DNA from 4 places in the Vibrio gazogenes genome. Region 1 is predicted to be linked to each of the others. Evidence: predicted binding sites of a transcription regulator. Region 1 holds the regulator's gene; each other region holds the start of a gene.
The links. The regulator PurR, encoded in region 1, represses purine synthesis genes. The targets are predictions, from matches to a motif close to TNANGNAAACGTTTNCNTNA.

Region 1 (7,885 bases):
ATGGCATCACGCCAATCTTTATTCAACAACTGGGCAATCTGTTCTTTGATCTCTTGTTGCTGCTCATCCATCACTCGCTGGTTGAGATCGATCTGATCAAAAATCTCACCCACGGAATATTTCAAGATGCCATAAACATTCTTTTGCCAGTGAGACTCCGTGCCACCTTTTTCAGCCGCTTCTCTGGCTTTTGCCATTTCATCCGCAACAATCGACAGTTGAATCGACAACTTCAGTTTAGAAAATTCACGATGACGCAGATAATAATCAGTGATGCCTATTGCCAATGGCGACAATCGATAGATACTCGCACCATCGGTCACTTCACTGGTAAAACGCCGGATAAGCCGCTGGTGAACCAATTCATTGATCGCATTATTGGCCCGAAAAGCGGATGCTTCACCGGTCTCATCAAATAACCGAGTGACGATCGCAAATGCATCATGTAATTCCCCTTCACCGAGTTCGTCATCAAAGCGATCCCGACTCAATACGGCTATCGCAATCAAAAATGCGAGCCGCTCGGTATCCAGGTTGAGAGACAAGTCATGCTGCCTGACCCATCCAACCAATTCATCGATTGGTTGTACTTCGGCTTGTTGCGCCAATTCGTCTATCATTGTTTCCATCATTTTTACTTTTTTCTGGCCCATACATGAATATAACGACCCAGAGATAAATAAGGCTCTTGCCGACATAATTGCCTTTCAAGCGCCAGTAAATCTTCTTCCGTGTATTCTCCCATATTCTGGCGATTACCAATGTAATCACTGAACGAGCGAATACCACTTTTGCCTTCAATACTGAATCCACAAGCTTCTATCCATTGATAGACGACCTCTGGATTCAGGCCTTGCTGCGGCTGCAACTTAAATCGTTTGCGATATGGCATACCCTCTAATACATGGGGGATATTCCCGCATATGACATTTTTCAGAACTAATCCGTGATGATTGTAAAACATGATAGACGCAACGCCACCGCTCCGAACCTGAGCCAGTAATTTTTCCAACGCATCCTTCGGATCGGCTAGCCACTCCATCACGGCGTGAAACATCAAGAAGTCAACCGGATCAGTGAGATATTGTTGCATATCCTGTACTGCCGCATGGACAAAGCGATACTGCGCAAGCAGACCATTTTTTTCAATATCGGTTTGCGCCAACTGCAACATTTCAGAAGAAAGATCACATAATGTCACCTGATGTCCCTGCATCGCGAGCCGTTGCGATAGCTGTGCCAACCCGCCACCGGCATCCAGCACCGAAAGTGGCAGCTGTTCCGGAGGAAATGATGTTAAAATAGTTTGAATATCTTCCCATACGATGGTCTGTCGGATCATACCTTTGTCAGAGCCATATATATTTTTTGCAAATTTGTGGGCAATATCGTCGAAATTGCGATCTTCAGTCACAGTAGCTTGAGTTATGATAACGAATCGTGCTGCTATTCTGTCATAGGAATGGCAGGAATAAAGAGGATTATTCGTTTTTAATCTCAATTGCTGTTTTTTCGGACTATTTCTTATATGTTTGAGCTTAAAAAAATCATAGCTGCATTAATGATGCCCCTTCCCGCCTTGCTCATCATCGGTTTTATTGGCCTCATGATGATTATGTTTTCAACAAAAAGGAAAACCGGTTGCCTGATTGTTCTGTTCTCTTACTCGTTGCTGTTTCTAGCATCATTTCAACCCGTTTCAGATCGCCTTCTCGCACCATTGGAACGTAAGTATTCAGCTTTTTTACCCGTTGAGGGTAGCATTGACTACATTATGGTTCTCGGCAGTGGTCATATCGTCGATGACCAACTCCCACCGACATCTCAGCTCAGTCGCTCAGCGCTGATGCGGCTTACTGAAGGGATCCGAATCATGCGGATGTATCCGGGGTCTCGCCTAATTCTTTCCGGATATGCAGGTGGTACTCGATTCAGTCATGCCCGAATGCTGGCAAGAGTAGCCTTATCACTCGGTGTGGCAAAATCAGATATTGTGTTACTGGAAAGTGCCAGAGATACTTGGGAAGAAGCCCAGTTAGCCGCGAGTTTTGTCGGATCGCGAAAATTAGTGCTCGTCACCTCTGCCAGTCATATGGATCGTGCGTTGCATGAATTTCAATCAGCCGGACTAACTCCGATCCCGGCACCGACCAACTACCTGTCCTATAAAAATATAGCGCAACCGTGGATAAAATATGCCCCTAAGGCGATTTATCTCGAGCAGACAGAAAAATATTGGTATGAAACGTTGGGAAGGTTTTGGCGCTATTTGAAAAACTGGGTTGCTAATCAGGAAGCGACCGTCGAAAAACCGTTAAAACAAGAGCGGTAGCATGATGTTATCTCTGCATGTGAATCAAGACTTACGGTCTGGATTCAGCCGTTGAGTGGAACGAGTGCTTCATTTTGATTGCTATTACTGAATCGGCAGTCTAAAATTCGCGGTTAAAGCATATTCTATACTAGGGGCTGTTGACCTTTCGTGGTTGAATTTTGTTCAATCTGAACGGGTATTGATCGCGGCGCGGGGCATGCCGCTTAGCTATCCTAAGCAAATGACCCGTAACAAAGAGCAAGACACGTTCAGATGAACCCTTTGGGCAGCATTTGTCGCTCATTTATCCAGCGTTAGGTCATGGTTCATGTAGATCGCTACACTTCACATGACCTGCCTTGACTAAATGCACGACAAATTGCTGCAAAAACCATCACGAAAGGTCAACAGCCCCTAGACAAAAACCGCTAAATTTAGCGGTTTTTGTCCTTATCGCAGAATAACCTCGGAATGTCATTTCTGTGCGGGTTATCCGATTATACAAATAGATAAAATCTTCATAACTAAACATTCAATTGTGATTTGCTCCGGATTGCTGGATCTTCAGCATAAGCGACAGGACAATACCTATGGCTACGATAAAAGACGTTGCCCGCTTGGCGGGAGTTTCAACAACAACTGTTTCACATGTAATTAACAAAACTCGATTTGTGGCAGAAACGACTCAAGAAAAAGTCATGGAAGCCGTGAAAACTCTGAACTATGCACCAAGTGCTGTGGCTCGGAGTTTGAAGTGTAACTCAACGCGTACAATCGGCATGTTAGTAACTCAGTCGACCAACCCCTTCTTCTCTGAAGTCATCGATGGTGTTGAAAGTTATTGTTACCGACAAGGCTACACGCTCATCTTATGTAATACCGGTGGCTTATACGAAAAGCAACGCGACTACATCCGGATGCTGGCTGAAAAACGGGTCGATGGCATGTTAGTCATGTGTTCTGACCTGACTGCCGAGCTTCTGGAAATGCTCGAAACCTATAGTGATATTCCCAAAGTCATTATGGACTGGGGGCCTGAAAGCTCACAAGCCGACAAAATCATCGATAACTCAGAAGAAGGCGGCTACCTTGCAACTAAGTATCTGATTGATAAAGGTCACCGCGATATTGCTTGTCTGAGTGGACATTTATCAAAAGCGGCTTGTCAGGAACGGATTCAAGGGTTTTACAGAGCCATGGCAGAAGCTGGTTTGACCCCGAATGAAAACTGGATACTAGAAGGTAACTTCGAATGTGATACAGCAGTTTTGGCTGCTGATAAAATTATTGCGATGGATGAACAGCCCACTGCTGTTTTTTGCTTCAATGACACGATGGCTTTAGGACTCATAAGTCGCTTACAACAAAGAGGCATCAAGATTCCTGAGGATATCTCGGTGATCGGTTACGACAATATTGAGATCTCTGAATATTTTTCTCCGCCACTGACAACGATTCACCAACCGAAACGTCGGGTCGGGAAAAACGCTTTTGAAATCTTATTGGAACGGATCAAAAGTAAAGAGCATGAGCGCCGCACGTTTGAAATGCATCCTGAAATTGTGGAACGCAATACCGTAAAAGATTTAAATAAAAAATAACATTAATTTTACATTTCGTTGGAGGGTGGTCATTCCTCCAACCACTTTCTTTCTATTGATAACCTTTATTAATTGGACTAGAATCACACATTGTGGAGTGGTTATTAGCATACTTACTTCATAATTCCGTACTGGAAAAGTGTCACGCACAGGGCAAACCATCTGAAAAGATGGGACGCAAAGCCTCCGGCCTAAACCATGAAAATGATAGGTAGCGGGGTTACCGATGGCAAAAATGCATTTCATGTTCGTCAATCATTTGACGTTCTGTTAACATATCTTCTGCATTCTTTTGCTACATTCTCGGACCTGACTTTGGTGGCGTATTCATTTAAAAATACACCGAGACGTAAAAGCATGGATAAACCAATTCTTAGAGATTCAATGCGGCTTTTTGAACAACTAGGCCGTGTCAAATCACGCTCAATGTTCGGCGGGTTTGGTATTTTCGTCAACGACATCATGTTTGCACTTGTCGTTCAAAACAAACTACATATACGGGCGGACAGTCACTCACTGGAAACATTTAAAGCAAAAGGTTTTGAACCTTATGTGTATACAAAACGTGGGTTTCCTGTTGTGACTAAATATTTTGCACTGCCCGCAGACTATTGGAATGATGCGGACACGATTTTCAATATTGCAAAACAAGCCTATTTGAATGCAAAAAATGAAAAAACGACCCATGTAGAGACAAAACCGAAACGCTTGAAAGATCTGCCTAACCTTCGCTTAGCAACTGAACGCATGCTACGTAAAGCAGGGATTAATTCAGTTGAAGAGCTTCATCAAAAAGGTTCTCTCAGCGCATATAAAGCGATTTTGAGCTCTCATCCCGCTACACAACCACCACTAGAGCTCCTATGGGCATTAGAAGGTGCGATTGAAGGAAAACATTGGTCTGTGATTTCTCAGGCAAGACGCGACGAGCTAGCTCGGCAAATTTAATTTGTTGAATAAGCTTTTTACTATCGTATACATTTCCCGAAGTATACAACTCCCGTTTGCTCGTCGAGCCGGAATAAAAAAGCACCGTTAACGGTGCTTTTTTTACTCAATCATTTTCTCAATAGAATAAAAATCAATTCGTATGCGAGTAGCCCATCAATGCAGCTTCGTACATTTGGACATACTGCTGAGCAGACTCTTCCCAACGAAAATCTTGCTCCATCGCCCGCAGTTGTATCGCTAACTTTTTCTCTGGCTGCTGCAAATAGAACAGTAATGCACGTTGCATACAAATGAGTAATGCTTCCGGTGTCGGTTCAGTAAAACTGAACCCTGTCGCTTTATCGGGAAAGTGGTCATAATCAAAAACAGTATCTTTCAGTCCACCAACCTCTCGGACAATCGGCAACGTGCCATAAGCCATGCTATAAATCTGGTTTAATCCACACGCTTCAAACTCAGAGGGCATCAGAAAGAAATCAGAGGCAGCTTCAACCAAATGAGCAAAACGGTTGCTGTAAGCATCAACAAACGCAAATTTCTGTGATGATGTTGCAGATATTTGGTGCAGGCGATTTGCTATCTCCGGCTCCCCTGTCCCGACAATCACCAATTGCACGTCATTTCTCAGAAACTGTTCCAGAATCGGCAGCAAATAGTGAAATCCTTTCTGATAGGTCAAACGACAAACCATTCCAAACACGGGGACATCACGGGTTGGCAATAACAATTCTTCTTGTAGCTGACGTTTACAGGTTACTTTCCCTTCTTGTAAAGAGTCGGGCTCATTGGTGTAATTTCGTGGAATATAACTGTCAATTCGGGGATCCCACTCCGAGTAATCACAACCATTAATAATACCGAACAAATCTCTCTCGCGACGGACAAAATCATCGACTAATCCGTGGGCACCAAGTGGTGTCAGTAACTCAGCAGCATAGTGACGACTGACAGCATTAATCTTATCCGCATACGCGATGCCAACTCTCAGTGCACTCACATAGCCGTGCCCATACTGTAGGGCCCCCATACCACTTAAATGCAATTCAGGGATGATTTCTAATTCATCATAAGAAAATACCCCTTTAAATAGAGCATTATGGATCGTCAATACACTCTTCATCCGCTGAAAATAGGGATCATTGGCATAACGTGTTTTTAATAAGAAAGGGACGAATCCGGTATGCCAATCATTGGCATGAATGATATCAGGCTGAATACCCAATTTTGGTAAAACATCCAATGCCGCAGCAGAAAAGAATCCAAACCGTTCTCCATTATCGGCATAGGCTCGATTATGTTCAGAATACAACTCCGGCCGATCAAAATATTTATCACAGTCAATCAAGTAAATTTCAACACCGTCTCGGTCAAACTTACGAACTTGATAAGCCGTATGAGGCCAGTGAGACAATTCAGTCTCCAGAATCACGGCTGTGTCAGTTCTGTTCGGTACGAGACGATAACCCGGCAATACAATTCTTACACGATGTCCCATGCCACTCAAAGCTGTCGGAAGCGCTTTTGCGACATCGGCTAAACCACCACTTTTTATAATCCCTTCAACTTCTGAAACGGTAAACCATACATCGATTTGTTTCATGTTAGAATCCAACTTTCGTTCCTTTTGCAATCACAACAATTCCTCCTTCAGAGACATAGAACCGTTTCCTGTCCAATTCTAAGTCTTCACCAATCACGGTGCCGGGAGCAATTTCAACATACTTATCAATAATCGTCCGTTTGATAGTACAACCTGCACCAATCTTTCCATCACCTAAAATAACAGATTCACTGATATGAGAACCAGCTGCAATATTACTCCGATAGCCAAGAATTGATTTAAAGATCGTCGCCCCTTGAATGTAGCTACCTACCGACACCAGACTATCCGTGATCTTGACGCGACGATCATCGGCATCCACAAATGTTGCCGGTGGTAACGGTGGATAATAGGTATGGAGTGGCCAACTCCGGTTGTATAGGGAAAATAAGGGCTCATTACTCAACAAGTCCATGTTGGCAGCCCAATAAGAATCGATGGTTCCGACATCTCGCCAATAGGTTGCTTTTTTTTCACCTTTGATTTTATTTGTCGAGAAATCGTAAACATAGACATGACCTTCAGGGAAAAGTTTCGGAATGATATCTTTCCCGAAATCATGGCTGGAATATTCATTGACTGCATCTTTTTTCAATTCATCGCAAAGAACGTCTGCATCAAAAATATAGTTGCCCATTGAAATTAACGCCCACTCCGGTTCTCCGGGAATCGGCTTAGGGTTGTCCGGCTTTTCTTCAAAACCGATCATCTTTCCATCATGGTCAACTTCAATTACACCAAACTGGGATGCCTCCTTGATTGGCATTCGTAGCGCAGAGACAGTCAGATAAGCATCTGTTTGTTTATGGAAATCCAACATTTGGCGGACGTCCATTTTATAGATATGATCCGAGCCAAATATACAAACATAATCAGGTGAGGCAAGTTCGATAAAACGAACATTTTGATAAATAGCATCAGCGGTTCCTTCATACCAACGTCTCCCATCTCTCATCTGAGCAGGAATAACATCAATAAATCGATCCGTAATACCAGACACATTCCAACCTTTTTTCAGGTGGACATAAAGTGATTGGGACTTAAATTGGGTCAATACGTAAATCCGCATTAAATCCGCATTAACAAAGTTGTTCAGAGCAAAATCAATTAGTCGATAGCTTCCTCCAAATGGAACTGCGGGTTTACTTCTGCCTTCAGTTAAAGGTCTCAACCGAGATCCTTCACCACCAGCTAGGATCATACTCAATACACCAGCCATGATTGAAACTCCATATTACTTTTTATAATCTGCTGCAACCTAGTGCCATAGGTCGGTACTTACTTTTTAATCTCTCTCATGTTACAAAAAATAATGCAACACATTGTTTATAACTGTTTATAAGTTATCGGGATTACCACAGAATACAAAATTGAAACATCAAACTAGTGAAGCACTTATCGGTTAGCCTCTCCAACTCC
Region 2 (7,885 bases), 1.2 Mb from region 1:
AAAATTCAATTTTTTTTGAAAGATAACGGTAGCAGTCTTTCCTTATTAATCAAATCGTTAGAATGGCTCATCCAAAGATGCGGCCATTTTTTATCATCATTGAGTAGTTCCATTGCTCGAAGCAGTTTATAATCCAAACACTTTATTTATCGCGGATGAGTCATATTATGGAGAACCAACTCGTTATCAAACGACTCGGTCAACAGGACTATCAGCCTATCTGGCAAGCGATGCACGATTTTACCAACCAGCGAACAGAGACAACCTGTGATGAAGTCTGGCTGGTTGAACATCATCCTGTTTTTACGCAGGGTCAAGCCGGAAAAGCAGAACACATTCTCAACCCGGGAGACATCCCCGTCATCCAGAGTGATCGCGGTGGGCAAGTCACTTATCATGGTCCCGGGCAACTGGTCGTTTATTTTCTTCTCGATCTAAAACGTAAGAAGCTTGGCGTCAGAGAACTCGTCACACACATTGAAAACATTGTCATCGAGACCCTGAATGCATTTGATATTCAGTCACAGGCCAGAGCCGATGCGCCCGGTGTGTATGTCGGCAATAAAAAAATCTGCTCGCTGGGGCTGCGGATTCGCAGAGGCTGCTCTTTCCATGGACTGGCTCTGAATGTCAATATGGACTTATCACCGTTTTTAAGAATCAATCCTTGTGGTTATCAAGGCATGGAAATGGTTCAGGTCAGTGAGCTCGGAGGCCCATCCGACATGCACACCGTCGAAGAACAACTCATCACAACGCTTGTAACAACACTGGGTTACGAGCATGTAGAATTCAAAACAGAAGCAATATCATGAGCAAACCAATTCAAATGGAAAAAGGCGTCAAATACCGCGACGCTGACAAAATGGCACTGATTCCGGTCAAAAACATGCCGACCGAACAGAAAGAACAACTGCGTAAGCCCGAATGGATGAAGATTAAGCTGCCATCAGATAGTCAGCGCATTCAGGATATTAAATCCGCCATGCGCAAAAATAATCTGCATTCAGTCTGTGAAGAAGCGTCCTGTCCCAATCTGGCAGAATGCTTTAATCACGGCACCGCGACCTTTATGATTCTGGGCGCAATTTGTACGCGTCGCTGTCCTTTTTGCGATGTCGCACACGGACGTCCTTTAACACCGGATGCACAAGAGCCGAACAAACTTGCGCAGACAATTCGCGATATGAAACTCAGATATGTTGTGATCACCTCGGTTGACCGGGATGACCTACGTGATGGTGGCGCTCAGCATTTTGTCGACTGTAACCGAGAAATTCGAGCACTCAGCCCCGATATTCGTATCGAAACGCTGGTACCCGATTTTAGAGGTCGGATGGATGCAGCACTGACCATCCTGCAAGATAATCCGCCAGATGTATTCAATCACAATCTGGAAACAGCGCCCCGCTTGTACCGCAAAGTCAGACCCGGTGCAAATTACAAATGGTCGCTTGAGTTATTACAAAAATTCAAACAGCAACACCCGGACATCCCAACCAAATCTGGGCTAATGATGGGGCTGGGTGAAACCAAAGAAGAGATCGTCGAAGTGCTGAAAGATCTACGTGCGCATGGTGTGACCATGCTGACTTTGGGCCAATATCTGGCACCGAGCCGCCATCACCTGCCTGTTGAACGGTATGTGCCGCCGGAAGAGTTTGATGAACTGAAAGAGATTGCGCTTGAGCTGGGCTTTACTCATGCTGCGTGTGGTCCATTTGTTCGTTCATCCTATCATGCCGATCTGCAAGCCAAAGGCATTGAAGTAAAATAACCCCACTCAGGTCGGTGCATTGCATCGGCCTGAGTGCTCTCTCAACAGCACGAATTCTCACAAGTCACACTCACATCCATGCTTTCGATTTGCTCAGAAACAACACCGCATAGCAAATGTGAAACGATTACCATAATTTGTGTCATGATATTGAATCTATGATCGTTGTTCTATAGTCTAGAGGGCAACTTGAATTCACTGTCGATGTAAGGATATATATGATGAAAACTGCCACTATCTGGGGCATTGTCGGACTCGCGCTCACACTCGCAGGTTGTGCTTCAAATACCAAAGAAGATAACTACCGCGAAGCGTCTTTTGAACTTTGTAATACCGACGTGAAAGTCTACTCGCTGGATAATGCAGGGCGCGTTCGCATCGTCTGTGCCGACGGCTCTAAATTTGCGCTCAAATCAGAAGATACACTCGAAGTCATGCGTGGGATCAATATTGATTACTGTGATGGCGAAGGGTTAGGCAAATTTACTGAAAGTGAAAAATACTACTTATTCAAATGTAAGTCAGGTACAACACTGAGCATCTCTAAAGATTAACCCGATTACTGAAGGCGATGTTCTCAAGCGATTGCCCTTTCACTGACACTTTTGAATATCTTGTTTGGCTGTGAATCGACTTGATTTGACAACAATAAACCCGCTTAAAGCGGGTTTATTTTTATCACCGGAATGTGAAGACGACTTAGGCGTAAACAGGGAGACGCTTACAAATTTCAAGCACTTTTGCTTTGGTCGCATTAATCACACTTGAATCATTGATGTTATCCAGCACATCACACATCCAGTTTGCCAACTCTTTCGCATCATCGACAGTAAAGCCACGTCGGGTAATCGCTGGTGTACCGACACGAATACCAGACGTCACAAATGGGCTACGCGGATCATTTGGCACAGAGTTCTTATTCACCGTAATATTTGCTGCACCGAGCGCTGCATCTGCGTCTTTGCCCGTAATATCTTTGTCGATCAAATCAACTAAGAAGAGGTGGTTTTCGGTACTATTCGAGACAATTTTATAGCCGCGAGCTTGGAACTGTGCAACCATCGCTTTTGCATTTTGCACCACACGTTCCTGATACGCTTTAAATTCGGGTTCCATTGCTTCTTTGAACGCAACCGCTTTTGCCGCAATCACATGCATCAGCGGGCCACCCTGACCACCGGGGAATACAGCAGAGTTCAGTTTTTTGTACATCTCTTCACCAGCGTTTGACAGAATCAAACCACCACGAGGGCCTGCCAGTGTTTTATGTGTTGTGGTTGTGACAACATGCGCATGAGGAATCGGCGTCGGATAAGCACCAGCAGCAACCAGACCTGCCACATGAGCCATATCAACAAACAGGTAAGCATCGACTTTATCAGCAATTTCACGCATCCGAGCCCAATCAACAATCTGTGAATAAGCAGAAAAACCACCGATAATCATTTTCGGCTTATGTTCAACGGCCAGTGATTCCATTTCTTCGTAGTTAATCTGACCACTTTCATCAATACCATAAGGAATCACATGATAATGTTTACCGGAGAAGTTAACTGGAGAACCATGCGTTAAGTGACCACCGTGAGCCAGACTCATCCCTAAAACCGTATCACCGGGATTCAATAATGCCATGTATACGGCACTGTTCGCCTGAGAACCGGAGTGAGGCTGGACGTTTGCATATTCACAGTTAAACAGTTGACATGCGCGCTCAATCGCTAATGTTTCAACTTTATCGACATACTCGCAACCACCATAATAGCGCTTACTCGGATAGCCTTCTGCATACTTATTGGTCAGTTGAGAACCCTGAGCTTCCATGACGCGTGGACTGGTATAATTCTCTGAAGCAATAAGTTCAATGTGCTCTTCCTGACGAAGAGTTTCTTCTTGAATGGCTGCGAAAAGATCCGCATCATAATCAGCGATATTCATATCACGCTTAAGCATCTGTATCTCCTGACTCAGATTGACTGGAAAGTTTAATAAAACTGCATTTTGACTTAACGCAAACGTTTTCGTCACTTAACTTGGCGCGTATTCTACCTAAATTGGTTTATGTCATAAAGCCCAAATAGACAAATTATCATGCAGTTTTTTCATGATACCGAAAAGTCACACCACGATAGCATCACAAGTGTCAACTTTTGGGTTTACATGATGTAAAAAACCAAAGACATAGGTTTACCTGAATTTACCACCGCTAGCTACCGAAAGTATCACCTTTTCTTTAGTATTCTCCGCAAATTATCCCAATACTTTTAATTATCGATGGAAAAACACACATTTCAGGAAGATATTATTGCCATGATAACCGGGAGCTTTTTGGTTGCTCAGGGAATCATGTTTCTGCAAGCGGCAAATGAAATTACAGGTGGGACTGCCGGATTAGCATTATTATTCAACCAATTAGTCCCCTACTCTTTTGGTGTGCTATATCTGCTATGTAATGCCCCTTTCTATTTGCTCGCCTGGAAACGGTTTGGTCGCCGGTTCACGCTGAACAGTTTGATTTCCGGTCTACTGGTCTCCCTGTTTACCGAGCTATTTGCACACTTCATTCTGTTGACACATGTCAATGTCATTTACTGTGCAATTACCGGAGGGCTTTTCATGGGACTGGGGATGCTGATCCTTTTCCGCCACCGTTCAAGCTTAGGCGGATTCAATGTCTTCTGCTTATTGATTCAAGATAAGTTCGGGATTTCTGTGGGTAAGACACAATTATGCATTGATGCGTCAATTGTCGGCGCATCCTTATTTTATCTTCCCCCAGCGACAATTGCAGTTTCAATACTCAGCGCAGCGGTACTCAATATCGTACTTGCGATGAATCATAAACCATCTCGATATTCTGTCACTTACAGTTCACCATAGACAAGTACAGTTCACCATAAACAAGAAAGTGCACAGGATTTTGTCTTACATATCCTGATGTTGAATAAGAAATAACTCATTTGTCCAAAAAGACATCACTCAGTCATAAATTTTTAGAAAAGTCTTTACAGGCTGCATAGGTTTGCTATGATGCGCCCCGCACCGAAGAGATGTGTCGGGAATATTTCTTCAATATAAAGTGCATACCCTGGAGGGGTTCCCGAGTGGCCAAAGGGAGCAGACTGTAAATCTGCCGGCTCCGCCTTCGATGGTTCGAATCCGTCCCCCTCCACCATATTCAACATGTTTGAATCATTCTTTATTTGATTCAGGCATGAACAAAACTCTGGAGGGGTTCCCGAGTGGCCAAAGGGAGCAGACTGTAAATCTGCCGGCTCCGCCTTCGATGGTTCGAATCCGTCCCCCTCCACCATATAGAAAAGCCAGCATCTTGCTGGCTTTTTTCTTATCTGTGTCTCATCAATACAGACCATCACAATCCTGTTCTATACCATTGTTATCAATCCAATAAAATAATCCGGGTTTCATAAGGTCTTAACCGTTGGTATGTCTCTACATGCTGCATATTGAGTCCGGTATAATTCCCCAACAGATAGCGAGCCGGACGACTGATCATATCGGGAGGTAACTCACAGTATTGCAACCGCTCAGAAAAGTTACTCAGACAAATCAGTGATTGCCGTTCTGATTGTCTGATATAACCCCAAATCGCCTTATCATCCGGATACAGATCCCGGTAATCTCCGAAGGTAATCACGTCCAGTTCTTTTCTCAACCGAATCAGTTGTTGATAGAAATAAAAAATTGATTCAGGATCCCGAAGTGCAGCAGCGACATTAATTTCAGTATAATTTTCTGCCACATCAACCCACGGTTTTACCCGACTGAATCCAGCATACAATTCACGATTCCATTGCATCGGGGTACGAGCGTTATCTCTGGATTTCTGAGCCAGAATATCCAGCATCTCTCCTTCTGCCATTCCCTGCTGATGCACCAGAATGTCATACATATTCAGACTTTCGATATCCCGGTATTGTTCAATCGAAACATACCCCGCGTTCGTCATCCCTATTTCTTCACCCTGATAGATATAAGGCGTTCCCTGCATCATATGTAATGTTGCTGCCAGCATTTTTGCTGACTCGACCCGATATTGAGACTCATGACCGAAACGGCTGACAACCCGTGGCTGGTCGTGATTACACCAGAACAAAGCCCCCCATCCCGAATCGTGTAAGCCTGTTTGCCAATGATTGAAAATTTTCTTCAGTTCAATAAAGTCATACGGCGCATTGACCCACTTTTCATGATTGGGATAATCCACTTTCAAATGATGAAAATTGAAAACCATTGAGAGTTCTTTGCCATCCAGAGCCGAGTACCGGCGACAGTGTTCAACGGTCGTCGAAGACATTTCTCCGACCGTAACACAGCCATATTTCTGAAACACAGCCGTACTGATCTCCTGAAGAAACGCATGAACTCTCGGACCGTCCGTGTAATAACGTTTCCCATCCCCCGCATCATCATCCGGAAAATTCTGGTGTTTCGAGATCAGGTTAATGACATCCAGCCGAAAACCATCGACACCTTTTTCAGCCCAGAATGAGATAATCTTCTTCACTTCTTCACGAACGTGTGGATTTTCCCAGTTTAAGTCAGCCTGCTCTTTCGCAAACAAGTGCAGATAATATTCACCAGTATTGAAGTCCGGCTCCCAGGCACTCCCACCAAATTTTGACTGCCAGTTATTGGGGACTCCCCCCTCTTTGGCGGGACGCCAGATATAGTAGTCCCGATAAGGACTGGATAAATTACCCAACGCATCCTGAAACCAGGGATGTGCTGTCGAGGTATGGTTCACAACAATATCCATCATCACTCTGATATCACGCCGATGGGCTTCTGCCAGTAAGCGCTCAAAATCACTTAATGTGCCAAATTCAGGATGGATATCATAATAATCACAAATGTCATAACCATTATCGACCATTGGAGAGGGATAAACCGGAGTCAGCCAGATGACCTCAATCCCCAATCCTGCCAGATAATCCAGCTTTGAGATCACGCCTTGTAGATCACCAGTCCCGGTACCACTCGTATCACAAAAACTTTTGGGATAAATCTGATATACCGTCGCGGTCTTCCACCATTGATCGGTTGATGTCGGTTGAATCATCATCAATACTCACTTACCTAAAAATAAAGAAAACAAAATCGTCATAAACTTCACCACTAAAACCGACTATGCACCCACCACCTCAACGGCATTTTTCGCCTGAGCACGTTTGTACAAAAATAAGGTCAATAGTGTGGGAACAGCAATCGCAACCACCATCGCCAGTAAAAAAGTGCCCCAGAACTGCGGTTGAATTGAAAGAATGCCCGGTAAGCCGCCAACACCAATACCATTGGCCATCACACCGGACACACCACAAATACCAGCCGCCAGCGAACTGCCAATCATGGCGCACAGCATCGGGAACTTATATTTCAGGTTAATCCCATACATTGCCGGCTCCGTCACGCCAAGATAAGCAGAGATTGCTGCCGGAATTGAAATATCCCGTTCGCCCTGTTTTTTACTAACCAGAATGATCCCGACAACGGCTGAAGCTTGAGCGATATTCGATAAAGCAATGAGTGGCCAGATAGGTGTTCCGCCCATTTGCTGCATCAACTGTAGATCCACAGCATTGGTTGTATGATGGATACCTGTAATCACCAACGGGGCATATAAGAAGCCAAACACCATCGACCCGAGAACCGCAAATGAACCGGTCATCGCTGATTTAGCAATATAAGCAACGCCATTCCCCAGTTCCCGCCCGAAGGGACCAATCACTGCATGCGCCAGAATCACGGCGAGAATAATCGATACAAACGGCACCACAACCAGATACAGATAGTCCGGCACAATGCGCTTCAGACGTGTTTCAATCAGTGCCAGAACCACCCCGGCCAACATCGCAGGAATCACCTGAGCCTGATAACCAACCTTCTCAATCGTAAATAGACCGAAATCCCAAACCTCAGGTAACTGTTTTCCGATCAGATAAGCATTCATCAGTTGTGGAGAAACCAAAGTGATCCCGAGTGTAATGCCGAGAATCGGCGTTCCCCCGAGTTTTTTCACGGTTGACCAACACACACCAACCGGCAGGAAGAAGAAGATGGCTTCGCCAATCAACCACAAAAATGAGTGAA
Region 3 (7,885 bases), 370 kb from region 1:
CGGGGGGGATGGGTATCCAAAACTGACGGAGCATGTCGGTTACGTGAATACCGGATTTGTCGATGCCGATGTTTTAAAAGAGTATTTACAGACCCATAGCCCGGTTGATGCTTCGCTATACCAACCGAAAGGTGAAATCACTTATCAATAAAAAAAGTGTTTGACTCGGATTCCCGAGTGATTTTTACTTGAGGCGGCAAAATTGCCGCCTTTTCAATTGCTGAAGGTGGCGCATTGCTTGATTGATAAAAAGGACTGACGTATGACTCCTGCGATTCGTTTGGCAAAGAAAAAGAAGATTTCTCATACAATCCATCAGTATGACCATGACCCGAATCATACCAGCTTCGGGCTGGAAGCGGCTGAAGTGCTCGGGCAGGATCCGAAGAAGGTATTTAAAACATTACTGTTCGCGCTGAACGGCGAACCTAAAGCGCTGGCTGTCGCGATTATTCCGGTTGAGCAAAAGCTGAATTTGAAACTGGCGGCAAAAGCGGCTGGTGTAAAAAAAGCGGAAATGGCAAATCCTGACATTGCACAGAAAATAACTGGATATGTGGTTGGTGGTATTAGTCCACTCGGGCAGAAGAAAATGTTGCCGACATTCATTCACACTAGTGCTGAAAACCAAGAAACGATTTGCGTCAGTGCGGGGAAGAGAGGCTTGGAAATTGAATTAGCGCCTCGGGATCTGGCGGATCTGACACACGCAAAATTTTTACCATTATGTTTAGAGAGTGAACCGACGGGACTGGAACATCAATAAATCACCCACATTGTCAGAGCAGATAAAAATCCCGGGCGTTGACGCTCCCGGGATTTTTTTATTCGTGATGTGTGGATTAATCTTCAATCTGCGCATTGTCAACGACATGGTTTTCGCCCAGGTCATCTGGCAAGATGAGATTTAATAAGATAGCAACGACACCACAGAGACTGATTCCCTGTAAGCTGAATTCACCGATACCGAAGGCCATACCGCCAATACCGAATACCAAGGTCACCGCGACAATCACCAGATTTCTGGATTTGTGCAGATCAACATGATTCTTGATCAGGGTATTCAAACCGACCGAAGCAATCGAGCCGAATAACAAAATCATAATACCGCCCATCACTGGCACGGGGATGGTTTGAAGTAAAGCGCCGAGTTTGCCGACCAGCGCTAAAACAATGGCAGTCACGGCCGCCCAAGTCATAATCACGGGATTGAACGCCTTGGTCAGCATGACCGCGCCAGTCACTTCACTATAGGTTGTATTCGGTGGTGCCCCAACCATTGCCGCTGCGATGGTTGCAATGCCGTCACCGGCAATGGTGCGGTGTAGTCCCGGCTTTTTCAGATAATTTTTGCCGGTGACATTGGAGATAGAAAGAATATCCCCCACATGCTCGACGGCCGGCGCAATGGCAACCGGAATCATAAACAGGATGGCATTAATATTAAATTCAGGCATGGTGAAGTGAGGGAGTGAGAACCAAGCAGCATTCTCAACCGCTTCGAAACTGACCACATCGAAAATCAGGCTCAGTGTATAACCGGCGATAATGCCACCGAAAATCGGCAGCAGTTTAAACATGCCGCGGGCAAAGACACTGATGAGAATTGTCGTAAACAAAGAAATACATGAAATCCAGAGGGCAACCTGTCCATCAATTAATTGAACGGAACCATCTCCCGTTTTTCCCAGTGCCATATTGACGGCTGTCGGGGCAAGCCCTAGTCCAATCACCATAATGATTGGGCCAATGACAACCGGTGGCAGAAGTTTATGGATAAACTCTGCGCCATTGACTTTGATTAATCCGCCGAGCAAAACATAGACGGCTCCGGCAGCGATCAGACCACCCATTGTGGCAGGTATGCCCCAAGCTTGAACGCCGTAGAGGATTGGTGCGATGAAAGCGAAAGAAGAAGCGAGGAAGATGGGGACGGAGCGACGGGTGATAAGTTGAAAAAGAAGGGTTCCGATACCGGCGCCAAAGAGAGCGACGTTTGGATCGAGTCCCGTTAGCAGCGGAACCAGAACCAGCGCGCCAAATGCAACAAAGAGCATTTGCACGCCTAATATGGCATTTTTCATGTTTTTTTCCCTGATTAAGACAAATTTTGAGGATTCTATCACTTATTGAAACGTTTGCCATGTTTCAAAGATGCTATTTTTTGTCAGGGGGAAGCAGGAATATTTGCCATTGTGGCAGGGTTTTCTTGCCGGGAAACCAATAGTTGCTTATGATCGGGACACGATTGTTGATGTATTTTGGATTACTATGCGAAATTTCGCTTGTCTGATTTTGTTATGCCTGACTTTTTCCGGTTATGCGGCAACTCAGGTCAATATTTATCGTTCGGAAGTCACGCTTGATCAAGAACAAGATGAGTCTCAGGCTCGAATTCAGGGCATGGAGAATGTGATTATTCGGGCGACCGGGGAGCAAGACGCTGTGAATAACCCAGTGGTTAAAAAAGCGCTGTCTCAAAATCGTCTTTATTTGTCTCAGATTAGCTATGGTCAGAAAGATGACCAAAAGATAGTCAAGATGCAGTTTAGTGCTAAGCAGATACGAACATTGCTGACTCAGGCACAACTCCCTTTCTGGCCGGTGAAACGGGCGACGATTCTTGTCTGGTATGTTGAAGACCAAAATTTTCAGCGTCATATCGCATGGGAAAACGTCACGAATGAGAATGTTCAGCAATTGAAACAATTGGCTGAAAAACGAGGATTACCTCTCATTGTCCCGGTCGGTGACTTTGACGATATTACCAGTATTGAAGCTTCGGATATCTGGGGTGAGTTTCTTCAGCCTATTCGTGATGCGAGTGAGCGTTATCATCCGGATGCAATTTTGATTATTCGGGCTCAGTCAGACACGCTGAACTGGAAGCTCTATGATCAAACACCAGAAAAACTGTTAGATATTTCGGTGCCACCAATGAGCGGGAGCTTAAGTGGTGACGACGAACTTGCACAGTTGGTTAATCAATTAACGCAATACTATGCCAAGAAAAATCGGGTGGTGGTTGCCGGGCAATCGTCTCATTCGATGATTCTCAATGTGAAACATTTAAGCCGGGCCATTCACTTTTTCAAGCTGGAACAAGCGCTCAACCAACTAAGCTCAGTGGCGAGTGTTGATGTCATCCGAATTCAAGGGGATGAAGTCACATTCCGGGTGCATCTGTTAACCACTCAGGAAGCATTTGAACAGGAGCTGGATTCACTCAATTTGATTGAGCGACAGCCTAAACCTGATGGAGAGGAGGCGTTCGATAAACAACCCGTTGTATCTTCTCAAGCGGAGCAACCTACATCATCTGAAGAGGCCGCCGTTGACGGAACTCTGAGTGACGAATCATTCTCTGATCAACCGCTATCTGATCAACCATTATCCGAGGCACATTCGCCGAAGGATTCGATGGAAAAGAAGTCCGTGAATGATGTTGATTCGCAAGCAACGGTCAATCCGCCAGTAGAAACCGGTCAATCTTCACTGCAATATCAGTGGCGCCAGCGCTCGGTGACCGAGCCATCAGATGATGCTCCTCAGGCAGAGGATTCACGAGATACTTTGTCCCAGAGTCAGATCCCTCAAGATACACCGTAACAATTATGTCATTAGCAAAAATAAGGGCCTGAATGGCCCTAATTTTTTATAGGTGAAGATGCTTACAGATGAAAAAGCTTACAGGTGAGAAAGTCTATAAACGAAACGATAAAGCTTATAGACGAGGCAGTTTATGTATTTGCTGTGGCAGGGTTGATTCGAATCGATAATGCGGCAAGACGCTGACCAAGTCGTTGCGCCAGTGTTTTTTCTTCTGTGCTCAATTGACCTGATACCGCAGCATGATGGCTGGCCCCGTACGGCGTGCCACCACTTTGAGTGGTATGCAATGCCGGTTCACTGTAGGGAATACCGACAATAAGCATCCCATGATGGAGCAAGGGCAATTGCATACTTTGCAGTGTCGATTCCTGACCACCGTGTAACGATGACGATGACGTAAAGACACACGCAGGCTTATCTATCAGAGCGCCACTGATCCAGAGTGGTGTGGTTGCATCCCAAAAGTGTTTGAGTGGTGCGGCCATATTGCCGAACCAAACCGGACTTCCCATCGCCAAACCATCGCAATCTTTTAATTCATCATATGTCAGATAAGGATCAGATGGCGGCTCTGCTGAGGGGGGAATATCCGGGACGGTTCTCAGCAATGCTTCACAACCAGCAACCGCATTGACTCCTCGTGCGATTTGTCTCGCCAGAGCCAGAGTAGAACCATGGCGGCTGTAATAAAGCACAATAATTCGGTGGCTCATAGAATCTCGAGCACCAGCTCGGGTGGGCGACCGTGACGGGCTTTGCCGTTGGCAACGACGATGGGGCGTTCAATGAGTTTCGGATGCTCGATCATGGCCTGAAACAAGTCATCATCACTGAGTGAATCACGGGCTAAATCGAGTTCTTTATAAATACTCTCTTTGGTCCTCATCATATCTCTGACACTGTGAACGCCGAGTTGCGAATAAAGTGTTTTCAGGAGAGAGGGCGTAAGCTCGGTTTCCAGATATTTGATGACCTGAGGTTGAATCCCTTTACTTTCCAAAAGGGTGAGCGTTTCCCGGCTTTTTGAACACTTGGGATTATGATAAATGACGACTGACATAATGACTCCTTTAACGGATTATTTTTGTAAAGCGAGGAATTGTTCCCGCTGAGTGATGAGTTGGTCGATTCTTGCATCGTAACGGGCTTGCTCCAAACTGCCTAATTTGGCGAGTTGGCTGGCCCGGGTATAATACTGGATCGCTTGATCCCAGTTTGCTTTCAGCGCAAACAATTCAGCGCGAGCTGCGTATTCTTCCTGTTGATTCCCCACATGGTTATTGGCTTGTGAGAGTATAGACCAGCCATTCGGATCATCCGGATGATTGTGGGTATAGCGTTGCAGTGTCTGTACGGCACGCTGATATTGTTTGTCCGCCATTAAAGCATTGGCATAGTTAATCGTCAGGACTGAATTATGAGGTGATTGTTTCAGCGCTTGTGCGAGTAATTGAATGGATTGTTTGGCTTTCCCCTGCCCGATATAGAGATCGGATGCCGCATCAAGATAGAAGTTGTTTTGTGGCTCGGCTTTAAGCAGACGTTCCAGAATCGGTGCCGCTTTATCGTACTGTTTATTGTCGAGATAGACCAGCGCGGTACCATAATCACAGGCGGCTTGAATCACCGGGTCGTTCTTTTTCCGTTGGCGCCGTAACCAATCCAGCGCGGCTTTATCATCAATTCCGGCATAGCGTACGACGACTCTGGCGCGGGCTAATTGATAGTTCTCGGCGTAAGGGATATTTACATGTTTATAGTGTTGTGCTCTGGCTCGGCTGTCTGTGATCCGACTATCCGGTAATGGGTGAGTCAGCAGCATGGCTGGCGGATGGCTGGAGTATTGATACTCTGCGGATAATTTGCCAAAAAAACCTGGCATGGCATAGGGATCAAATCCAGATCTTGCCAAAGTTTCAATGCCAAAGCGATCGGCCTCTTTTTCATTCGCCCGAGTATAGTTTATCTGACTCTGAACTGAGCCCGCAGTTGTCGCTGTGATTGCCGCGATCCCTGCTTCAGGGGCCGCAATCGCTAACAAGAGTGAACCCGCGAGTGCAGCAATGGTTGCCGGAGAACGTTTTGCTTCAGCTTCCATGCTTCTGGCGAGATGGCGCTGGGTCACGTGGGCAATTTCATGCGCCATGACGGAGGCTAGTTCACTTTCTGTCCGAGTATGTAAAAATAACCCTGAATGCAGCGCAACGTGACCGCCGAAGAAAGCAAACGCATTGATTTCACGGTTGCGGATCAGAAAAAAAGTAAATGGTGTCTTCACATCATTGGCATGTGAAACCAAACGGTGGCCCAGTGTATTAATGTATTCATTTAACACCGGGTCATTAATGATGGGTTGTCTGCTACGGAGAATCCGCATGTAAGCATCACCATATTGTTCTTCCTGATCAATACTCAGTGTCGCGCCAGCGACCGTGCCGATATCAGGAAGATCATTGGTATCAGCCGAGACTGATGCAGATAACAATATCGATACAGACAGGCATGAACAGAGTAAACTTCTGATTGGTAGACTCATCATATTTATACTATTTTTCCTTTACAGTCCTGACTATAGGACCTTTTCTTCTGCTATTGGTTTCCCCGATGTATCGACATCAGCAGCAGAGTGATTTTGTGCGATCCATTTTCCTATTTTACGGCATGATTAACGGTGGCATACGTTGTAAAACACTATACAATAACAGCCCTATAATAAGCATCAAGTGAAAGCATGAAACGCTGTTTCCTCCCAATTGACACACATAGTGCAGCCTTATCTTCTTTGTTTTATGGTTTAACATCAATGCCAGAAAGCAATATTTTAGTGATGAGGTCGGCTCTCCCATATCTGACAATATCAATACAAAACCAGCTTAGAATATTTTCAGATCTCATTGGTCAATGTGCATATATCCGCGGAATGTAAGTAATTCGATGGTTATTCTCAACTTCACGTAATAAAAGGACGTCATTACATGTTCGATATGTTGAATCGGTGGTACAAACGGCGCTTTTCCGACCCCCATGCCGTTAGCCTTTTTGCAATGTTATTCTTCGGGTTCCTGATTATCTATTTTATGGGGCATTTAATTGCACCGCTTCTGGTTGCCATTGTGCTGGCTTACCTGCTGGAGTGGCCGATCATACATATGGTTCGAATGGGGATCCCAAGAACGTTGAGTGTGATTCTGGTTATTGCTGTTTTCGTCAGTTTGATGTTGGTCGCTGTATTCGTGCTGATACCAACGATTTGGAACCAAGTCGGCAACCTGATTAATGATATTCCGAACATGTATAGTCAATTACAACATCTGATCAATACCGTGCCGGAAAAATACCCGGAGCTGGCTGATCTGGCGATTGTCGAGCCGATGATGGACAACATTAAGAATCAGGCACTGCATTTTGGTGAAAGTGTCGTTAAAGGTTCGTTGGCTTCTCTAGTGAGTATTGCGACATTGGCGGTATACCTGATATTAGTCCCGCTGCTGATTTTTTTTCTCCTGAAAGATAAGGGAGAGATGCTCAACACTGCCAGCAATATCATGCCCAGAAACCGAAAACTGGTGACTAAAGTCTGGCTCGAAATGAATGAACAAATTTCGAACTACATCCGTGGCAAAGTGCTGGAAATCCTGATAGTTGGAGGGGTGAGTTACATTGCGTTTGCCATTCTGGATTTACGGTACTCTGTATTGCTTGCTGTGGCTGTCGGTTTTTCTGTGCTTATTCCCTATATCGGTGCGGCGGCTGTGACGATCCCTGTTGCGATTGTCGGTATTTTTCAATGGGGATTTACACCATCATTTTATTGGTTATTGGTCGTTTACGGTGTGATTCAGACGCTTGACGGTAATGTGCTCGTTCCGGTTTTGTTTTCTGAGGCGGTTAATCTTCATCCGGTTGCAATTATTGTGGCGGTGCTGGTTTTTGGCGGGATGTGGGGTTTCTGGGGCGTGTTCTTTGCCATCCCTCTGGCGACTTTAGTGAAAGCAGTTTGGCATGCTTTACCCTCTGGTGAAGTAGAGGATTAACTTTTACAAACTGCATCATAAAATTATAAAAATCGGTATTTATACATATAATAATTCATAATAAAAAAGACCGTATTTTTGGATATTTAAAATTTGTTTTCACATTTGTCGTGTTGATGAGTGTGGTTTTTTATTGTGGTGTCAGAGAGGTTTGCTATGAGGTTTAGTCAAAAGATAGTAGCAGCGTCATCGCTACTTTTGATCGTGACGATTTTGTTGTTGTCTTTGCAACAATTAAG
Region 4 (7,885 bases), 1.4 Mb from region 1:
GCTGTTTTAGGGGCGGGCTTAGAGCGTATCTATCCGGCCCGGCATCGTGGGCTGGCTGAGCGGATACTTGAACAACAGTCCGGTGTTCTGGTGTCAGAATTTTGTCCTTCAACACCACCGAAATCAATGAACTTTCCTCGCCGTAACCGAATTATCAGTGGGTTATCTCTGGGAGTGCTGGTGATTGAAGCTGCGGAAAAGAGTGGGTCATTGATTACCGCAAGATATGCTGTTGAGCAAAATCGGGATGTTTTTGTGATCCCGGGCGCGATTCATCAGCACGGTTATCGGGGAAGTAATGCACTAATCCGTGATGGCGCTTGCTTAGTTCAGAATATTGAACAGGTACTCTCTGAAGTTGGTACGTTATCTGCTTGGGTAAAGAAAGAAGAGAAGCGAGAAGAGAAAATTCAGCAAAATGAGCTTTTTCCGCCATTAATTGACGACGAAGAATTGCCATTTGCTGAAGTGTTAGCTAACGTAGGGGTAAAAGCGACGCCAGTTGATATTCTTGCAACGCGAACCCATATACCAGTTCATGAAGTGATGAGACAGCTACTAGAGCTGGAATTATCCGGGCACGTGATTGCAGTTGCTGGTGGCTATATTCGTAAGGGGAGGGGCTAGCTATGATGATGGATATTCTTATGTATCTATTCGAAACTTACATCCATAGCGATGCTGAGTTACAAGTTGATCAAGATGAGTTAGAGGATGAGCTCCTGCGTGCAGGTTTTCATCAGAAAGAGATCTACAAAGCCCTTAACTGGTTGGAAGAATTGGCATGTCTACAACAAAGTGATGTGCATTCTCCGTTATCGATCAGTGCTGCAACAGCAATGCGAGTCTATACCGAGAAAGAGACTGCCCGACTTGATGTTGAATGCCGCGGATTCCTTTTGTTCTTGGAACAAATTAAAGTGCTGACCCCTGAAACTCGAGAAATGGTTATTGATCGAGTGATGGGACTAGAAACCAATGAATTTGAACTAGATGATTTGAAATGGATTATTCTGATGGTGCTATTCAATGTTCCGGGTAATGAGAGTGCCTATACGCTGATGGAAGAATGGTTGTATACCAAAGAGCAAGGCATTTTGCACTGATAGAGATTCAATGAGTCGTCATATAGATCAGCAATTATTTTCTGCACATGAACATGCTTTGGATGAAGTTGAGTCATGTCCCCAATGTGGTAGTGCGTTACAGTTGCGTCATGGTAAACACGGACCATTCTGGGGCTGCTCTGCCTATCCTGCATGTGATTATATTCGCCCGCGTCACCAGCAAGATGGTCATATTATCAAAGCCTTAGGTGTGCCCTGCCCTGAGTGTGGCAATGAGTTGGTATTAAGGCAGGGCCGTTATGGCATGTTTATCGGCTGTAGCCATTTCCCGCAATGTCATCATATTGAATCTTCCGATCCGCCCAAGACTGAACAACCCCGAGAGGTGTGTTGTCCGGAATGTCACACCGGTCAATTGGTTGAACGAAAATCCCGGTTTGGTAAGACTTTCTGGGCTTGCGATCAGTATCCGAAGTGTAAGTTTGCGATCAATGCTCCGCCAGTGATTGGGCAATGTAGCGAATGTGGTTTCCCGCTGTTGATTGAAAAAAAATCGGCATCCGGTATGACATTGATGTGTGCTGCCCGGCGGTGTGGTCATGTTCAAGAGACTGAATAGCTGAATGATGAAATAAGTTACCAAGGGCAGTGATACCCTTGGTTGATGAGTCGGTTATTTAAGCTCTGGTTTGAAAAATGTATCAAACCATGGACTGCATGATATCACTGATTATTTATGTTGGCTGGCGAATTGATGGACTGCTGGAAATGCATCTGCCGGAAGTATGTCAGCCAGCGAACAGATGATCCGCTCCAGCTCTGCATAGTAATCTGCACTGACATTGATATGTCCCATCTTTCTGCCTGAACGTTTTTCTTTACCATACCAGTGGATATGACATCCTTCCGTTGCCAGAATCTCTGAGGGGAGTGTATCTTCGCCCAGAATATTCACCATACATGTGGGGCGAATCAGTTTTGTACTGCCCAGAGGTAAACCACATACTGCACGTAAATGATTCTCAAACTGGCATGTATCTGCGCCCTGTTGAGTCCAGTGTCCTGAGTTGTGTACCCGAGGCGCGATCTCGTTGACAAGTAACTGCCCCTGAACATCAAAAAATTCCAGCGCAAGGACACCCACGTAATTGAGCGTATTCGCAACTGCTTCAAACATGGTTTTGCCCTGTTGCTGTAACATTTGCGCATCAATGGATGTTGATAGACTCAGTACACCATCGGTGTGGATATTTTCTGATAGTGGGTAAACAACCCATTGCCCATCTTTGCCACGAGCTCCAACCAGTGATACTTCGCGATCAAAGGGGACAAATTCCTCAGCAACAATCGCTTGATTGTCACTGGCTTCAATACATTGTTGCATTTCAGGCCAGATTGCATCGGCATCGGTTGTTGATTTTAGTCGCCATTGACCTTTTCCGTCATACCCGCCTAAAGCACTCTTCAGAACCATTGGTATACCGACATGGCGAATCGCACTGTCAAAATCATCTCTGGTTTTGATGACAAAATACTTGGCATTTTTGACGCCGGCTTCATCAAGCAGTGCTTTTTCGAGACGACGGTCACCACCGGTTTTGATGGCTTGCGCGCCGGGGAGTAGTTTCCCACTCTGTTCACACTGGTGGAGAACATCATGTGGAATGTGTTCAAATTCGGCAGTAATGACATCCGCTTGCTGAATAGCATTTTCCAAACCATGCCCTTGTACTTCCTGAGTCAGCGGATGAATCATCTGCCCACTGACCACATCGAAGGCGCTAATGTGAATGTTCAAGGGCGCTCCGGCAAGTGACATCATCCGCGCGAGTTGGCCTGCGCCTAAGACAAGTACGTGCATACTGGTTATTCCTCGGTTGGGTCTGGATGGGCAAGAACGGTATCTGTTTGCGATTGACGAAACGCTTCAACTTTTTGCATGACCTGTTCATCGTGAACACCAATGATTTGCGCTGCCAGAATACCTGCGTTCGCTGCACCAGCTTCACCAATTGCTAAGGTGCCGACCGCGATACCTTTAGGCATCTGAACGATAGAAAGTAGCGAATCCATTCCTTTTAGCGCCTTGGATTGAACCGGAACACCCAGCACGGGTAGACTGGTAAAAGCTGCGGCCATGCCCGGCAAATGAGCAGCGCCGCCAGCACCGGCGATGATCACTTTGAGACCACGTGCTTTGGCTTGACTTGCATAGTCGGCCAGTAACTGAGGTGTACGGTGTGCTGAAACGACCTTGGTTTCATATTCTACACCGAATTGCTCTAACATTTCTGCGGCGAGCTTCATCGTTGGCCAATCGGACTTCGAGCCCATTATAATTCCGACTTTCATCTCAGACTCCTTCAGGTTTATTGCAATACTCAAGTATGTTTATGCTGTCAACGTGCGACAATTTTGCGCGCATTATACGGGGAAATTTGCCGAAGGAAAACGTTTGCGTCCGGAAGGTTCCCCCGATAACGTATTTTCGGACAAAATTGATTTCGTTTTCTGGCATGATCGTTTGTACACTAGTGGCATCATCATTCGAGCATAATGAGAAGTATTGTGAATAATTTTGAGCAGGTGCTTGATGCGTTGCATCAAGGTGATGTGATTGCCTATCCGACCGAAGGCGTATTTGGCGTTGGGTGTGATCCTGACCAGCCTGACGCGATTCAAAAGTTACTGGAAATCAAAAACCGTCCGGTTGAAAAAGGGTTGATTCTCATTGCATCCAGTTATGCGCAGTTACAACCTTACATTGATGAAAGTCAGCTTTCAGCACAACAATTGGCCCATGTTCAAGCCAGTTGGCCGGGACCGGTCACCTGGGTTATGCCGGCCAGTGATCGTGTTTCGGTTTGGCTCTGTGGTTTGTTTGATACGATTGCCGTACGGGTCACGGATCATCCGCAGGTTCGGCAGTTGTGCGATGCTTATGGCAAGCCCATTACTTCAACCAGTGCCAATTTAACCGGCCAGCCGCCTTGTATGACGACAGAAGCGGTGCAGCAGCAACTTGGTCACTGTCTCCATGCTATTTTGGCCGGGCAAACCGGTGGGCGCGATAAACCCAGTGAGATTCGAGATGCACGCACGCTAGAAGTATTAAGACAAGGGTAGAGACAAGGGAAATCGCGATGAGTGGTATTGATAAACAGGCCGTTAAAACTTTTTTACTGCAACTACAGGATTCAATTTGTCAGCAGCTTGAAGCCGCTGATGGTATGTCCCGATTTGAGCAAGATGAATGGCACCGCGAACCGGGTGACCGATTGGGTGGCGGCGGACGTAGTCGTGTGATGTGTAATGGTCAGGTATTTGAACAGGGTGGGGTTAATTTTTCCCATGTCACCGGTCATGAAATGCCTGCGTCTGCAACGGCACATCGACCGGAGTTAAAAGGACGTCGATTCGAAGCAATGGGCGTTTCTTTGGTCATGCATCCCAATAATCCTTACGTTCCCACTTCACATATGAATGTTCGCTTCTTCATTGCAGAAAAGGACGGTGAATCACCCGTTTGGTGGTTTGGTGGCGGGTTTGACTTAACCCCATTCTATCCGTTTGACGAAGATTGCCATCATTGGCACCAAGTGGCGAAAGAGATTTGTCAGCCGTTTGGTTCAGAGGTTTATCTACAACATAAGGATTGGTGTGATCGGTACTTTTTCTTACCGCATCGAGAAGAAACCCGCGGTGTTGGCGGACTTTTCTTTGATGATCTGAATCAGTGGGATTTCGACACCTGCTTTGCTTATATCCGAGCGGTCGGTGAGGGATACACTCGCGCTTATCTGCCCATTGTTGAGCGGCGCAAAGACTGTCAGTTTACTGAGCATGAACGTCAGTTCCAGCTGTACCGACGAGGGCGATATGTGGAATTTAATCTGGTGTTTGATCGGGGCACATTGTTTGGTCTGCAATCGGGTGGTCGAACCGAGTCGATTCTGATGTCTATGCCGCCACTGGTTCGTTGGGAGTACGGTTATCAACCTCAGCCCGACAGTGCAGAAGCGTGTCTGACGGAATATTTGACGCCAAGAGATTGGTGACAGTGTTCGTCGGGAGTGATAGGGTCAAAAGATTCTTTTCTATTTTCTTTGAGTGAAGGCAAGGATATGGCTTATCAGGATCAGTATGCAGTATTCGGCAATCCAATCGGTCACAGCAAATCTCCTTTTATACAGACATTGTTTGCTCGACAGACCAACCAAGACATGGTCTATACGGCTGAGTTGGCGCCGATAGATGGTTTTAAAACAGCAGTAGATGCGTTTTTCTCTCGAGGGGGAAAGGGATGTAATGTGACTGTTCCCTTTAAAGAGGAAGCATACGCGTTTGCCGATCTGTTGACCGAGCGCGCCAAAATTGCTGGTGCGGTCAATACATTAAAGAAACTCGATGATGGCGGCATTCTCGGGGACAATACCGATGGTGCTGGTCTAGTTCAGGATTTATTGCAGTATCAGGTGCCCTTGAAGGGAGCGAAAATTTTGTTAATTGGTGCGGGTGGTGCAGCAAGAGGCGTGATTCATCCTTTATTAGCACAATCTCCCGACTCGATTGTGATTACCAACCGGACTTTCACCAAAGCACAAGATCTTGCTACTTTTTTCCAAGAACATAACCGTCAAAATCAAGACTCGTTAACATCCGTACCAGTCTCGGCTCAACCGATGTCAGAGATCCATACGGCATTTGATGTGGTGATTAATTCGACGTCAGCAAGTCTGTCCGGAGCGCTGCCGGATATTTCCAGTGATATCTTTGCAGAAAGAAGTGTTGCTTATGACATGATGTATGGCAAAGGGCTCACGGTTTTTAATCACTGGGCCGTGGAGAATGGTTGTGCTCATGCCTATGATGGCTTGGGGATGTTAGTTGGGCAAGCGGCGGAAAGCTTCATGCTATGGCGTGGCATTCGCCCCGGCACTCGGCAGATATTAAGAGAGCTGAGACGCAATTTGGAAGGCAGCCTATGAATCAGTCGATTCTTTTTCCCGATGTGCAGTCTTGGGATCAAGCAATGCAGCAAATCCGTTTCCCTGCTCAATGTCAGGGCGCGTTAATTGAGTGTACTGTTGCCGTTACTGTTCTGGAACAAATTGCCAACCAGCAGATAACGAATGAAGAAGAAGCTGTCAGTATTTTCTCTCAATATCGTTTCGATTGCGAAGAATTGGCCGAGCAGCTGATTGAGGATGAAGCATACAATGCGCTCGGGCAAATCGAACTGACCGTCTCTAATTAGCCGATATCTTCTACTTGATGAAGAAAGTCATCTTTATTCTGAACATAGTTCTCTGCAGATTTAACTAAGAAGGCTCGCTCTTCATCCGTGAGTGGGCGAGCCTGTTTGACAGGATTGCCCATATAAAGGTAGCCGCTTTGTAATGTTTTGTTGGGTGGGACCAAACTACCTGCACCAATCACAACTTCACTCTCTACAGTCACCCCATCAAGAATAATGCTGCCCATGCCAACCAGAACTCTGTCCTGAATCGTACAACCATGTAGCATTGCTTTATGACCTACAGTGACATCATCGCCAATAATCAGTGGGTAACCATTCGGGTTCGCGGCATTTTTGTGAGTGACGTGAAGAACCGAACCATCCTGAATATTACTTCTTTTCCCGATATGGATATGGTTAACATCGCCTCGGGCTGCCACCAAAGGCCAGATACTCGAATCATCCCCGATTCGGATATCACCGACTAATACAGCCGTACAATCCACATAAACACGTCGACCAAGTTCTGGGGCAATCCCTTTATAGCGCCGAATTGAACTCATGATGCTCTCCTCAAAATGTTAGTTTTTTGTTTTTCGTGATGTCGAATAAGGATAATGGCTTTTCTGTTTGGAGTAAAAATAGACTTTCTGCCTAAAAAACACCCGGTTGATTAGAAACATAGGAAAACTTATCAAAAAGGGCTTGCCAATCGAAAGGCGATGCCTATAATGCCCCTCGCTGACACGGGATAGCGGTGAGAAATCCCCATCTGTGTCAGTCCGGTCTTCACCGAAAAATAAATCTGAAAAAAGTGTTTGACACCAAGATTTATCTCGCTAGAATGGCCGCCTCTTCGAACGGAGAACGTTTTGAAGAATCGCTCTTTAACAATATAGACCAATCAATCTGTGTGGGCACTCGTCGATAAATATCCAATAAGATTTTATCAATGAACCGAGTGACCAATATCAAGTTGGAAAGCAGTTTACTGTAATCTGACAAGAGCACAGTCAATTCAGCATTACGTATGTAATGTGACTTTTTGCTTTCGCTTTTTTAAAAGCGGAGACGAAAAGCAGTATTCATTGAGCCGACACTTCGGTGTCACAAAAACTTTAATTGAAGAGTTTGATCATGGCTCAGATTGAACGCTGGCGGCAGGCCTAACACATGCAAGTCGAGCGGTAACAGAAAGAAGCTTGCTTCTTTGCTGACGAGCGGCGGACGGGTGAGTAAAGCCTGGGAAATTGCCCTGATGTGGGGGATAACCATTGGAAACGATGGCTAATACCGCATAATGTCTACGGACCAAAGAGGGGGACCTTCGGGCCTCTCGCGTCGGGATATGCCCAGGTGGGATTAGCTAGTTGGTGAGGTAAGGGCTCACCAAGGCGACGATCTCTAGCTGGTCTGAGAGGATGATCAGCCACACTGGAACTGAGACACGGTCCAGACTCCTACGGGAGGCAGCAGTGGGGAATATTGCACAATGGGCGCAAGCCTGATGCAGCCATGCCGCGTGTATGAAGAAGGCCTTCGGGTTGTAAAGTACTTTCAGCAGTGAGGAAGGATGTAG

Region 2: glyA (serine hydroxymethyltransferase) is a predicted target of PurR. The motif match lies at 3,782-3,801, and genes of this name have one in related genera.
Region 3: MKS89_RS11075 (uracil-xanthine permease family protein) is a predicted target of PurR. The motif match lies at 2,127-2,146, and genes of this name have one in related genera.
Region 4: purE (5-(carboxyamino)imidazole ribonucleotide mutase) is a predicted target of PurR. The motif match lies at 3,511-3,530, and genes of this name have one in related genera.

What each region holds. Positions count from the first base shown of each region.
Region 1 is NZ_CP092587.1:2,118,998-2,126,882, forward strand. Features, by position in the region: gene mukF (chromosome partition protein MukF) at 1-620, opposite strand, end outside; gene cmoM (tRNA uridine 5-oxyacetic acid(34) methyltransferase CmoM) at 635-1,414, opposite strand; gene elyC (envelope biogenesis factor ElyC) at 1,502-2,332, shown strand; gene purR (HTH-type transcriptional repressor PurR) at 2,905-3,915, shown strand; cyclic di-GMP riboswitch class I at 4,058-4,143, shown strand; gene MKS89_RS09380 (TfoX/Sxy family DNA transformation protein) at 4,273-4,863, shown strand; gene glgA (glycogen synthase GlgA) at 4,997-6,466, opposite strand; gene glgC (glucose-1-phosphate adenylyltransferase) at 6,468-7,685, opposite strand.
Region 2 is NZ_CP092587.1:957,643-965,527, reverse strand. Features, by position in the region: gene lipB (lipoyl(octanoyl) transferase LipB) at 168-815, shown strand; gene lipA (lipoyl synthase) at 812-1,777, shown strand; gene MKS89_RS04455 (hypothetical protein) at 1,999-2,331, shown strand; gene glyA (serine hydroxymethyltransferase) at 2,477-3,727, opposite strand; gene MKS89_RS04445 (YitT family protein) at 4,049-4,654, shown strand; tRNA gene MKS89_RS04440 (tRNA-Tyr) at 4,865-4,949, shown strand; tRNA gene MKS89_RS04435 (tRNA-Tyr) at 5,003-5,087, shown strand; gene treC (alpha,alpha-phosphotrehalase) at 5,175-6,857, opposite strand; gene treB (PTS trehalose transporter subunit IIBC) at 6,924-7,885, opposite strand, start outside.
Region 3 is NZ_CP092587.1:2,493,792-2,501,676, reverse strand. Features, by position in the region: gene ushA (bifunctional UDP-sugar hydrolase/5'-nucleotidase UshA) at 1-151, shown strand, start outside; gene ybaK (Cys-tRNA(Pro) deacylase) at 263-766, shown strand; gene MKS89_RS11075 (uracil-xanthine permease family protein) at 843-2,084, opposite strand; gene MKS89_RS11070 (DUF2066 domain-containing protein) at 2,188-3,609, shown strand; gene wrbA (NAD(P)H:quinone oxidoreductase) at 3,741-4,325, opposite strand; gene arsC (arsenate reductase (glutaredoxin)) at 4,322-4,672, opposite strand; gene bepA (beta-barrel assembly-enhancing protease) at 4,691-6,151, opposite strand; gene MKS89_RS11050 (AI-2E family transporter) at 6,588-7,646, shown strand; gene MKS89_RS11045 (methyl-accepting chemotaxis protein) at 7,803-7,885, shown strand, end outside.
Region 4 is NZ_CP092587.1:51,302-59,186, forward strand. Features, by position in the region: gene dprA (DNA-processing protein DprA) at 1-627, shown strand, start outside; gene MKS89_RS00225 (DUF494 family protein) at 633-1,106, shown strand; gene MKS89_RS00230 (DNA topoisomerase family protein) at 1,117-1,686, shown strand; gene MKS89_RS00235 (5-(carboxyamino)imidazole ribonucleotide synthase) at 1,798-2,928, opposite strand; gene purE (5-(carboxyamino)imidazole ribonucleotide mutase) at 2,934-3,419, opposite strand; gene tsaC (L-threonylcarbamoyladenylate synthase type 1 TsaC) at 3,636-4,193, shown strand; gene hemF (oxygen-dependent coproporphyrinogen oxidase) at 4,211-5,125, shown strand; gene aroE (shikimate dehydrogenase) at 5,192-6,055, shown strand; gene MKS89_RS00260 (DUF1488 family protein) at 6,052-6,324, shown strand; gene MKS89_RS00265 (gamma carbonic anhydrase family protein) at 6,321-6,869, opposite strand; rRNA gene MKS89_RS00270 (16S ribosomal RNA) at 7,426-7,885, shown strand, end outside.